Regions from separate parts of the Marinomonas profundi genome, predicted to be linked through region 1. Evidence: predicted binding sites of a transcription regulator. Region 1 holds the regulator's gene; each other region holds the start of a gene.

Region 1 (3,066 bases):
GCCATAATGCTTTTACCGTCAACATTACGGCCTTCTTTTTCGATGGTAATGTCACAAGAAAATTGGCTGGTGGTTTCGACCAGCTTGCCGGCTGCGCGGGCGTGTAGGCCCAGTTTATTGATAATGGTGATCGACTCTTCCTGCATACGCTTTTCCTATATTAAGGATTCAAAAATATCGAATAATTCTTGGTTGCTTTGGGCGCTGCGTAGCTTTTCTAATGCTTCCGCTGACTGCGCCAATTCGGCAATTTGCGCTAGGCTGGCAAGATGTTGATCGCATTCATTAGGTGGCACAATTAAAGCAAAAATAAGGTCAACGGCGCGTTTGTCAATTGAGTCAAAGTCAATTGGGCTTTGCAGCGACATCACTACGATGGCGGTATGGTTGGCGGACTCTAGGCGGCAGTGTGGAATGGCGATGCCATTGCCTATGCCGGTGCTGCCCAGTTTTTCTCGACCGAGTAGTGCATCATAAATCTCTTCATTGTTGCAATGCAGTCGATTGGCGGCGGTTTCGGCAATACTTTCTAGAACACGTTTTTTACTAACGATTTCTTGTTTTGCGAGAACAAGATCTGCTTTTAATAATGTTTTCAAGGACATGATAAAATGCTTTCCGTTTAGACCAGTCGTTTTCGTTCATTGGAAGGAGGGATGTTCATCGCCTCACGATATTTGGCGACAGTTCGTCTAGCGACCTGTATGCCTTGATCGGCCAAAATAGCCGCTAATTTATTATCACTTAAAGGTTTTTTTGCTGGCTCTTCAGCCACTAGTTTCTTAATCATAGCCCGTATCGCAGTAGAAGAACACTCTCCTCCAGAGGCGGTATTAACATGACTAGAAAAAAAGTATTTGAGCTCAAAAATGCCTTTTGGCGTATGCATGTATTTTTGTGTCGTCACGCGAGAAATAGTTGACTCGTGCATGCCGACTTCTTCGGCGACATCATGCAACACCATGGGTTTCATGGCTTCTTCGCCTAATTCGAAAAATTCAATTTGTCGATTAACAATACAGCTGGCCACTTTTAATAGGGTTTCATTACGGCTTTGTAAGCTTTTCATGAACCATTTGGCTTCTTGGAGTGATGTTTTTATGTAGCTTGCGTCTTCCGCTGTTGCGACCGTACTGACCATGGCTGAATAGGTTTCATTTATTTTAACCGGAGGCAATGCTTCGTTATTGAGCTCTACTTGCCAGACTCCTTGGTGTTTTTTCACTGAAACGTCAGGAATAACATAGTCGGTGTCATCGACATCAATCAGTGAGCCAGGGCGAGGGTTCAATTGTTGTATTAAGCTGACAACTTCTTTTAGTGCTTCCTCTTTTAGTTTGGTTTTACGGCTAAGTTGAACAAAGTCACGATTGCCTAACAGTGGCAGATAATGATTGATCAGGTTGTGGGTGCTTTTATAGAGCGGGTGGGTTCGAAAAGCTTCTAATTGAACCAGTAAGCAATCGCGCAGGTCGATTGAGCAAACACCCACAGGGTCAAAGCGCTGTAACCTGTGTTGGACGGCAATGACTTCTTCTATATCCAAATCTTCTAGCTCAGTACCCAACGATTCCCAAATGTCATCGGGGGAGATGCTTAAGTAGCCATCGGGCTGAACGCATTCAATGATGGCGTAGGCTATTTCTATGTCTCTGTCTGACATATGGGTGAGATTGAGTTGCCAGATTAAATGATCTTGAATGCTTTCGGCGGGCGCGTTGCGGCTTTCAAAGTCGCTTTCCCCTTCATAGCTATTGTTGTGATCACTGACCGCGGCGGAGCTTTGATAGGTGTCGTCCCAGTTACTGTCAATCGATAGTTCTTCTGGGATGTTTTCTGTCCATTCAGATTCTACCCCGGCTTCTTCGTTGCTGTTTTCGCCAGAAGCGTTGTCGGCCAAAGGGTCGGTGGCACTTTTTGATTCAATGCTGGCAGGGATATCTGTGTGGAGCGGCTCATCGTCATCTAGCTCAAGGAGTGGGTTAGACTCAAGGAACTCGTGAATTTCTTGCTTTAAATCCAACGTAGAAAGTTGCAGCAAACGAATCGCTTGTTGCAACTGAGGGGTCATAGTCAGCTGTTGACCCAGCTTTAACTGTAAAGACTGCTTCATAGAGCAACTCTTTTTATTTGAGTGAATTGGAACGAGTTGTGCATACTACTCCCTTTCTACAGCAATGATAAGGGGTTACAGGCGGAAGTCGTCGCCTAAATAGACCTTTTTTACTTGCTCGTTGTTAATGACCTCGTTGGCGTTGCCAGAGGCTATGATATAACCGTTGCCAACAATATAAGCTTTATCGCATATGTCTAGTGTTTCTCTGACATTGTGATCGGTTATTAAGACGCCGATGCCGCTTTCTTGGAGGTGTTTGATAATGAGTTTTATGTCTCCAACGGAGATGGGATCGACCCCGGCGAAGGGTTCGTCAAGTAAGATGAATTTGGGGTTCATCGCAACGGCACGGGCGATTTCTACACGACGTCTTTCTCCACCCGACAGTGCCATGCCCAGATTGCTACGAATGTGAGTGATGTGAAACTCTTCCAGTAGTTCTTCAAGTCGCTCTTTTTGTTGGCTTTTTTTGAGCTCTTTGCGTGTCTCTAGTATGGCGGTAATATTATCTTCAACCGACATTTTACGAAAAATAGACGCCTCTTGCGGAAGGTAGCCAATGCCTTTTTGAGCTCGAGTGTGCATGGCATCTTTTGTAATGTCGTGACCATCAATAAAAATGCCGCCCGCGTCATTAGCAACCATGCCAACTATCATATAAAAGCATGTTGTTTTTCCGGCGCCATTTGGCCCAAGCAGGCCAACCGCTTGGCCTGATTCAACGGCGATGGACACGTCTTTGACAACGGCTCTCTTTTTGTAGCTCTTCGCGAGGTTTATTGCTTCTAATAACGCCATTTACTGATTTGCCTCAGGTGCTTCTGGTTGTAGTGTCATGAAGACCCTTCCTGAGCCCTGCTTTTCTGCGCTAAAAGTGCCGTCGTTGATCATGTATAGAATGTAGTCGGCAGAAATAGAGTTTTGCATGCGGCTTAAATAACCGTCGCCGA
Region 2 (3,066 bases), 710 kb from region 1:
GCCATGGTGATTTGTTTGCCAAAGACTTGGATGACGAAACGCTGGTCAAATACATCGATCGCGTATTGATGTTTTACACTAAAACCGCCGATCGATTGCAACGAACTTCCGTTTGGATGGATGGCTTAGAAGGGGGCTTGGATTATCTTAAAGACGTGGTAATTAACGACAAACTGGGGTTGTGCGCTGAGCTTGAAGCGAGCATGCAGCATGTTGTTGAGACCTTTCAGTGCGAATGGAAAACCACCTTAGAAGACCCCGATGCGCTTAAAACCTTCCGTCAATTTGTCAACTATGAGGGAAGTGATAACAATGTAGTGTTTGTTGAAGAGCGTAATCAAATGCGTCCAGCGACGGATGTAGAAAAGCAGCAACTCATTGCGAAGGTGGGCTAATACGATGACGATACAGTGGAAAATGGTGTGTAAGCAAAGTGATTTAGTGTCAGGTGCTGGCGTTGCTGCCATGGTAAATGGTGAACAAGTGGCGCTTTTTTATGTACCGGAGTCTGAGAAAAAAGTGTATGCGATTGGCAACTGGGATCCCGTCGGAAAAGCCAATGTTTTGTCTAGAGGCTTGGTGGCGCACCTGAAAAATGAATGGGTTGTCGCCAGTCCTTTGTATAAACAGCACTTTGTGCTGGCATCGGGTCAATGCCTTGAAGAAGAGGTTAAGGTGCCTTATTGGGAAGCGAAACTAGAGGGTGACGCGGTGTATATCGCGCTGCATTAATCACAACACCTTAGCCAAAGCACCTTAATTGCCGTGGATAACAGTGCATTTTGTGGGTGATTTGCACTGTTTGAGGGCTTTCTCGACGTGCATTAGGATGATTTACCGGACTGTTTGATCATCAGCGCCATGAATAATAAGAAATGCGCGCTTAATCGTGATTTTTTTGATTTTGGCTTACTTATTGCTTTGTTACAGGTAACTGATGCGCCGTAAACCGACGATGGTTTACCCATAAAGCATACAGATATGACAAAAGGCAACGAGGCCCAATGACTTTTTCAGAAAAGTGATTGGGCTTTTTTTTGCTTAAAAATGCGAAAAGTGTGAGGAGGGTCTATGACGGTAACAAGCACGACAGCAACCAGCGTAAAAACGACCTGTCCATATTGTGGGGTTGGCTGTGGCGTGAATCTATCTCTTCCTAGTGCATCTATGGATGCGCTGCCGCCGGTTTCTGGCGATCTGGATCACCCAGCGAATTTTGGTCGCTTATGTGTCAAAGGCAGTAGCTTGGCGCAAACGATCCAGTCGGATGATCGTTTGCTAACGCCTAGGGTCAATGGTCAGCCCGTTGTTTGGGCGTCCGCCATTGAGACAGTGAGCGCGAAAATTTCTCAAGTCATTAAAGAGCATGGTCCTAATGCCTTTGCTTTTTACCTTTCTGGGCAGATTCTTACCGAAGATTATTATGTGGCCAATAAACTCGCCAAAGGCTTTATTGGCACCGCCAATGTGGATACCAATTCTCGTTTGTGCATGGCGTCTGCGGTGGTGGGTTACAAACGTGCGTTTGGCTCAGATACCGTGCCTTGCAACTATGAAGATTTAGAGCGCTGCGACTTGTTGATTATGGTCGGATCAAACGCCGCGTGGACGCATCCTATTTTGTATCAGCGCATTGCAGCGGCAAAAAAACAGCGACCCGCGATGAAAATTGTGGTGATTGACCCACGAGAAACCGCAACCTGTGATATTGCAGATTTGCACTTGGCGATTAAACCGGGCAGTGACGCGGCGATCTTTTCGTTTCTGCTGCAGTATTCGTCGCAAGCCGATATTTTGGATGGTGATTTTATTGCGCATCATACCAATGGTTTTGCTGACGCTTTGGCGCAAGCGCATGAGTCGACGCCGACCTTGTCTGCCACGGCGGCGTTTTGTGGTGTCAGTGAGCAAGATCTAGCCAGCTTAGCCCGCTGGTGGTGCGATACGCCGAACACAGTAACTTTTTATTCTCAAGGCGTGAATCAGTCTTCGTCTGGCGTCGACAAATGCAACGCGATTATTAACTGTCATTTGGCCACGGGTCGTATTGGCAAGGAAGGCGCCGGGCCGTTTTCGATTACGGGTCAACCCAATGCCATGGGCGGGCGAGAAGTGGGGGGCTTGGCTAATCAATTAGCGGCGCACATGGACTTTGCTACACCGGGTGCGCAGGAATTGGTGCAGCGTTTCTGGCAAGCGCCAAATATGGCGACAGAAAATGGCTTGAAAGCCGTTGATTTATTTCAGGCGATGGAGGAAGGCAAGGTCAAAGTGGTGTGGATTATGTCGACTAATCCCATGGTGAGTTTACCGGACACGGCGCAAGTCCGGCGCGCGCTGGAAAAGTGTGAGCTGGTGATTGTCAGTGATTGCAAGGCCCATACCGACACAACCGTGATGGCAGATGTGTTATTTCCCGCCACAGGTTGGAGTGAAAAAGACGGCACGGTGACGAATTCGGAACGACGCATCTCGCGCCAACGAGGCTTGCTACCTGCGCCGGGTGATGCCAAACATGATTGGTGGGCAATCTGTGAGGTGGCAAAAAGGCTTGGCTATCAATCGGCTTTTTCGTATCGAAATGTCCATGAAATCTTTGCTGAACATGCGGCGCTGTCGGCATTTGAAAACAATGGCAAACGTGATTTTGATATTGGTCATTTTAGCCAAATAACCAAGGCTGAATACGACGCTTTGACACCCGTGCAATGGCCTGTGCCAAAGGGCCGACCAGAAGGCACCAAGCGGATGTTCGAAGAGGGGCGTTTTTTTACCCCTGACGGACGAGCGCGATTTGTGCCCATTACGCCAGCTTTACCCAAAAACGCCACCTCACAAGAGTGGCCTTTCATGTTAAATACCGGGCGTGTGCGTGATCAGTGGCACACCATGACGAGAACCGGTGATGCAGCGTCATTGGCTAAACATACTGCGCAACCTTATGTGGAAATTCATCCTAAAGATGCAAAACGCCTTGGTATCAAAGACAAAACCTTGGTGCGCCTTACGTCGCCCTATGGTGAGGTTTTGTTAAAAGCCAAGTTGAGTCGTGCTGTTGCGCCAACG
Region 3 (3,066 bases), 1.0 Mb from region 1:
GCGAGTGTAGAAGAAGTTGCCCTTGCCAAGGTCTTGGTAATCACCTTGGATCTTGTCGGTTAGGCCTGCGTAATATTCGATCACGTCTGCGCCAGTTTGAATGTCCACGCAAATGGCTTCTTGCAGTGGCTTACCAGTGTCTAATACTTCCAGACGGGCAAGTGCTTCGTTGTTTTCACGCAGTAAGTCAGCGGCTTTTTTAAGAATGCGGCCACGTTCCACTGGGCTCATTGCCGCCCAGACTTTTTGACCTTGCTTTGCAGACTCAACGGCAGCATCTAGCTCGGCTTGTCCTGCGTGCTCGATTGTCGCAATCACCTCACCTGTGGCTGGGTTGATTGTCTCAAAGTGTTCACCGCTGGTAGATGCATGGTAGCGGCCATGAATGTATTGCTGCTGATGTGCCATGATGTGCCTCTTGTCGTCTGTTTCGGTGTTCTTACAGGGATCACCGACCAATGAATTTTTTATTAAACGCGCGTTTAATAAAAACAATTGTACATATTTTGACTATAAATTGCAGCCTGAATCCATGAAATAGTGGTTTTGGGGCAAAAAAATGACGTTATAGAGTGAAAGCGGTTTAGGGTAATTAAGCGTCAAAGGATGGACAAAGGACGGTATTGAGAGACGAACGTCCCGATCTGAATTTCGAGATCGAGACGTGCTATTAGTCGCTGTATGAAGGTTTAAAAGGGGTATTACAGGCTGATGACGCCGTTTGTGTCGAAGCTTACCGGGCTTGGAACATAGGCGTCGGCCATGTCGTCGTTGAGCCAGTTTTGCTCGTCGATTAAATAGCGAAGTTGATAGCTATGATCAACCTCTAAATTTAGCGTTGAGGCAAACACGCCAGACTTTTGTTTTTTCATTGGGTTGGCGGTGCCATCCCAGTTATTAAAGTCGCCAACCAGAGCGACGTTTTTGGCGTCACCGACGATTTCAGCAGGTAGGGCAAATTTCACTTTGCATTCAGGTTTGGTTTTTAGGTAGGTTTTTTCAATCATTTCCGGCTCCAAGGTCTATCTAGTGATAAACAAAAAGTTAAGGCTACTGAAAAAGCCTGAGTGTGGATGAATTTTATGCTTACGTTGTGAAAGCTAAGCAAGGCTTGCGCCATATTTCTTAACTCATTCATTGATCAATAAAAAAACTCGTACGCCGTCTTTCTTGTGGCTTTATATCAAATGTTTTAGCGCTTTATCTCGCTGTATTTGTTTTATATTTGAGCATATTGCACTCTTGTGGGGCTTGTTTCATCGGTCCAAAATAAAGACGTAAATTCACATTTGAGACGGTTTTCTGTCCTATACTCAAAGTGCACCAATAAAAATAACGAGGTGATTCATGGATATTCAAATGATCGTTCTTATTGCGCTTAGTGTGATGCTGGTTATCAAGATTGTTTATTTGGTTTTCTTTAAACGTCCTGAACAAGCAGCTCATCATACTCATCGCCATCATTCGCATGGTCATCATCACGATCCAAGATCGTAAATTAATGACTCACTTGGTTATGACCTCGGTAGCGTTTGTTTTTCGCTTCTTTGACTGTATTTAGGTCTACTAGGACCAATCCGTCCACACAGTAGCCAAAGTCGGCATCGACACCAAAGTCTAAGAAGCGAACCCCACCGGGCTCACACAATTCACTGTATTGTTTGAACAGCGTTGGCACACTGGCACCAAAGTGGCTGAGTTGCTCTTTTAATAGTCTAAAATCTTCTTCGTAATCGTCACCACTGAAGATAGTCGAAATGATGTCATTGTGTTCGGCATTAACTTGATAGGGCGTGAAAGCGCGCGCTAAGTGTTCTTTGTCGGCAAAATACAGTTTGTAGAAAGAGACGATAAAGTCTTTTGCCACTTGTGGGTAGCTGTTGCTTAGGCTTACCGGGCCAAACATGTAGCGAATGTCAGGGTGTTTATCGAGGTAAGCACCAATGCCGTACCACAAATAATCCAGACTACGCTTGCCCCAGTATTTGGGCTGGATAAAGCTGCGTCCTAGCTCGATGCCTTGCTCGAAATAGGGTTCCATATCGCAAGAGTATTGGAACAGCTCGGCACTGTAGATACGATTTGGTGTGTCTGATTTCATATATCGAGCCACTTCGCCAATACGGTAAGCGCCAACGATTTCCAGCTCTTCTTCGTCCCACAGAATCAAATGGCGATAGTACTGGTCGAACTTATCTAGGTCAGAGCGTTCGCCTGTGCCTTCACCCACTTTGCGGAAGGCAATCTCGCGTAAGCGGCCAATTTCTTTCATGGTGATTGACATAGGATCGTAATCGAATAGGTAAATTTGTTTGTTGTCTTTGGTGTTGCCAAGATGCTCTGCCAGTTTGAGTTCTTGTTTGATCATCTGTCTATTTTGCGGGTGTTCAACGGTTTTTTCGGTTTTAAGCAGCGGTTTTTTGCCTTTAGCGATGCGGTACAAATGGCGTTTTACCAGTTTGTTTTTCTCTTTGTCGCTCAAAGGCAGCTTTGCCAATTCTTGAATGGGAATGGCTTGACCCACTTGCATGGGAATTTTGCGATTTTTCTGACGAAACATTTCATTGGCAAGTTGAATCGTAGACAGCGGACGATACAAAAGTGAGCTGGTGTAAAACAGCATGGAATTGCGTCCGCCAATATGAACTGGCAATAATGGACTGTTGGTTTTTTGCGCCAATTTGAGATAGTTCTGATTCCATTGCTGGTCTTTGACGCCACTTGGCGACATACGAGAGACTTCGCCAGCGGGGAAAATAATCACCGCTTCTTCATTGTGCAGGCAACTCATAATGGCTTTAAGTTGCTGGCGCGCGGTTTTTCCGCCTAGATTATCCACTGGTAGCACCAGCCTCTTTAAACCATCAAACCCCATTAATAAATCATTGGCGACGATTTTTACGTCGGGACGAATTTCGCCTATTAAGCGTAATAGCGCCAAGCCATCTAGTGCTCCAAGGGGGTGATTGGCGATGATCATCACGCGTCCGCTGGCGGGAATGTTGCGTCGGTCAACTTGGCTGACTTGATAACTAAAGTTGAAGTGATCCAGTACGCGATCAATAA
Region 4 (3,066 bases), 770 kb from region 1:
ACAATAAAGCTTATAGGCTGTAGTAAAGTTCAAACTCAAGTGGGTGAGTGGTCATGGAGACACGACGCGCTTCAGCCGTTTTTAGCTTGATGTAAGCGTTGATCATGTCATCAGAGAACACGCCGCCTTGAGTCAAGAAACCACGGTCTTCGTCTAGGCACTTAAGGGCTTCTTCCAAGCTGCTAGCAACGGTAGGAATGGCCAAACCTTCTTCTGGAGGAAGGTCGTACAAATCTTTATCAGCGGCATCGCCTGGGTGAATCTTGTTTTTGATGCCGTCGATACCTGCCATCAACATCGCAGAGAATGCTAGGTATGGGTTAGCGGTTGGATCTGGGAAGCGAGCTTCAATACGTTTGCCTTTAGGGCTTGCAACGTATGGAATACGGATAGAAGCAGAGCGGTTGCGAGCTGAGTATGCCAGCATAACCGGAGCTTCGAAATGCGGTACAAGACGCTTGTAAGAGTTAGTTGACGCGTTAGTGAACGCATTCAATGCTTTAGCGTGCTTAATGATACCGCCGATGTAGTAAAGTGCCATTTCAGATAAGCCAGCGTATTGGTCACCTGCGAATTGGTTTTCGCCGTTTTTCCAGAAAGACTGGTGAACGTGCATACCAGAACCGTTGTCGCCAACGATGGGTTTCGGCATAAAGGTGGCTGTTTTGCCGTAAGCGTGCGCTACGTTGTGTACGCAGTACTTAAGAATTTGAACTTCATCTGCTTTCTTAACCAGTGTGTTGAACTTAACACCGATTTCGTTTTGTCCAGCAGTGGCGACTTCGTGGTGATGAACTTCAATAACTAAGCCCATTGTTTCCATTGCGCCACACATAGCGCCACGAAGGTCATGGTGAGAGTCGACTGGTGGGACTGGGAAATAACCGCCTTTTACGAAAGGACGGTGGCCCATGTTGCCGCCAGCGATTTTTTTGTTAGAAGACCAAGCGGCTTCTTCTGAGTTGATCTCAACAGAACAACCTGACATGTCTGTTTTCCAGCGAACATCGTCAAAAATGAAGAATTCTGGCTCTGGACCAAAGAAAGCCGTGTCGCCAAGACCCGTTGATTTTAGGAACTCTTCTGCACGAAGCGCCACAGAGCGTGGGTCACGGTCATAGCCTTGCATAGTAGAAGGTTCGATAATGTTACAACGAACAATAATAGTCGCTTCTTCAGTGAAAGGATCAATGATTGCGGTATCATCTTGCGGCATCATGATCATGTCGGATTCGTTGATGCCTTTCCAGCCTTCGATTGATGAACCATCAAACATTTGACCGTTTTCAAAAAACTCTTCATCTACGGTTTTAGCAGGAACAGATACGTGTTGTTCTTTACCTTTAAAGTCGGTAAAGCGAAGGTCAACCCACTTCGCGTCATGCTCAGCAATCAAGGCAAGGGTCTTGTTTGACATAGTTGTTCTCCAGTCGTCGTTAAAGCGAAATTAATTTTTCGTTTATGGGGGTGCTTCACTATAAAACACCATTTGGCTAAAGATAAAGCACAACTTATGCCAGAATGTTGTGCGAAGATATAAATCCTTATATAACAAAGACATATCTTTTTCATTTTAAAAAATGCACTTAATAATGGCTAGGACGAGCTAAATAAAATGCAATAATGGTCTATTTTGGTGCGTAAATTGTCTTTCTGTATCATATTGGTGCAAATTTAATGTTTTTGTATCGATAGCCTTTTCTTTATACTAAGCGCCTTTTTTAATATTCGGTATAAATTGCACTCCCTATGAAATTTATTGTTAAGTTTTTTGCAGAAATCACCATTAAAAGCCGCCCAGTCAGAAAAGCCTTTATTAAGCAACTTAGACACAATGTGAAGCTGGTGCTCAAAAAGCACGATGCTGATGTTATGGTGTCGGGCAATTGGGATTTTATTGAAGTGTTTTCGGAGCGGGACGAATTACGTGAAGATTTCATTGAGGCGCTGTCTCATATTGCGGGAATTGCGCATTTTCAGTATGTCCGTGAATTTCCCTTTGTTGACCTTGATGGCATTGTTGATCAGGCGATTGTTTCTTATGGCGATGCGCTCAAGGGCGCTGTTTTTGCTGTACGAGTGAAACGAGTGGGTCAGCATGACTTTACATCGGTTGATGCTGAGCGGCATATTGGTGGTTGCCTGAAGGCGCGTTGTGACGCACTGGCGGTGCGTTTAAAGAACCCTGACGTGTTGGTGCCAATCGATATTCGTGATGACAGAGTGTGGATGATAGAGCAATGGGTGGAAGGCCTTGGGGGATACCCGCTTGGCTCACAAGATCCGGTGTTATCATTGATGTCTGGAGGTTATGACTCAACGGTGAGTTCTTATTTGACCATGAGCCGTGGTTTAAAAACGCACTTTTGCTTTTTTAATCTAGGCGGTGACGCCCATGAAATCGGCGTTAAACAGGTGTCTAATTTTCTTTGGGAAAAATACGGCTCGGCCCTCAATGTCAAATTTATCACGGTGCCATTTGAAGCGGTTGTCGGTGAGATTTTAACGAAAGTGGACAATGCTGAAATGGGCGTGATCCTCAAGCGCATGATGTTGCGAGCGGCGTCGCAATTGATGGCAGAGGTTGGTGCGAAAGCCTTGGTAACAGGAGAAAGCGTGGCGCAGGTTTCTAGCCAAACGCTGATGAACCTGAAGGTGATTGATCAAGTGACTGAAGAATTAGTGTTGCGGCCTCTTATTACCACAAATAAACAGGTGATTATTGATAAGGCGATTGAAATTGGTACGGCACCGTTTGCGGCTAGCATGCCGGAATTTTGTGGTGTGATTTCCGTAAAACCCACCACGCGAGCAAAACTGCACCGGGTGGAAAAGCAAGAAGCTAATTTTGATTTTGACGTTTTAGAAAAAGCTGTCGCAAATGCCTCGGTTCAGTCTATTCAAAATGTTATGGACGATGTCGCGAAACAGTATCAAGGCGAAGTGCCGATTGTTCGAATGCCAGTAGGTGATGAAATTATCATTGATATCCGTCATCCAGATGAGGCCAGCCATCGCCCTTTAAAAGTCAGTGGTCGACCGGTGAAGGTTATCCCTTTCTTTGCG

What was found. The regulator sigma-54, encoded in region 1, starts transcription at its own class of promoters, with help from an activator protein. The targets are predictions, from matches to a motif close to TGGCACNNNNNTTGCTNT.
Region 2: J8N69_RS00355 (nitrate reductase) is a predicted target of sigma-54. The motif match lies at 906-923, and genes of this name have one in related genera.
Region 3: J8N69_RS09180 (isoamylase early set domain-containing protein) is a predicted target of sigma-54. The motif match lies at 1,102-1,119, and genes of this name have one in related genera.
Region 4: glnA (glutamate--ammonia ligase) is a predicted target of sigma-54. The motif match lies at 1,502-1,519, and genes of this name have one in related genera.

What each region holds. Positions count from the first base shown of each region.
Region 1 is NZ_CP073013.1:3,007,063-3,010,128, forward strand. Features, by position in the region: gene J8N69_RS13970 (HPr family phosphocarrier protein) at 1-146, opposite strand, end outside; gene ptsN (PTS IIA-like nitrogen regulatory protein PtsN) at 156-605, opposite strand; gene J8N69_RS13980 (RNA polymerase factor sigma-54) at 623-2,113, opposite strand; gene lptB (LPS export ABC transporter ATP-binding protein) at 2,189-2,914, opposite strand; gene lptA (lipopolysaccharide transport periplasmic protein LptA) at 2,915-3,066, opposite strand, start outside.
Region 2 is NZ_CP073013.1:72,829-75,894, reverse strand. Features, by position in the region: gene nirB (nitrite reductase large subunit NirB) at 1-395, shown strand, start outside; gene nirD (nitrite reductase small subunit NirD) at 400-732, shown strand; gene J8N69_RS00355 (nitrate reductase) at 1,072-3,066, shown strand, end outside.
Region 3 is NZ_CP073013.1:1,973,330-1,976,395, forward strand. Features, by position in the region: gene betB (betaine-aldehyde dehydrogenase) at 1-408, opposite strand, end outside; gene J8N69_RS09180 (isoamylase early set domain-containing protein) at 702-1,007, opposite strand; gene J8N69_RS09185 (hypothetical protein) at 1,348-1,497, shown strand; gene J8N69_RS09190 (GNAT family N-acyltransferase) at 1,499-3,066, opposite strand, start outside.
Region 4 is NZ_CP073013.1:2,238,609-2,241,674, forward strand. Features, by position in the region: gene glnA (glutamate--ammonia ligase) at 11-1,417, opposite strand; gene thiI (tRNA uracil 4-sulfurtransferase ThiI) at 1,750-3,066, shown strand, end outside.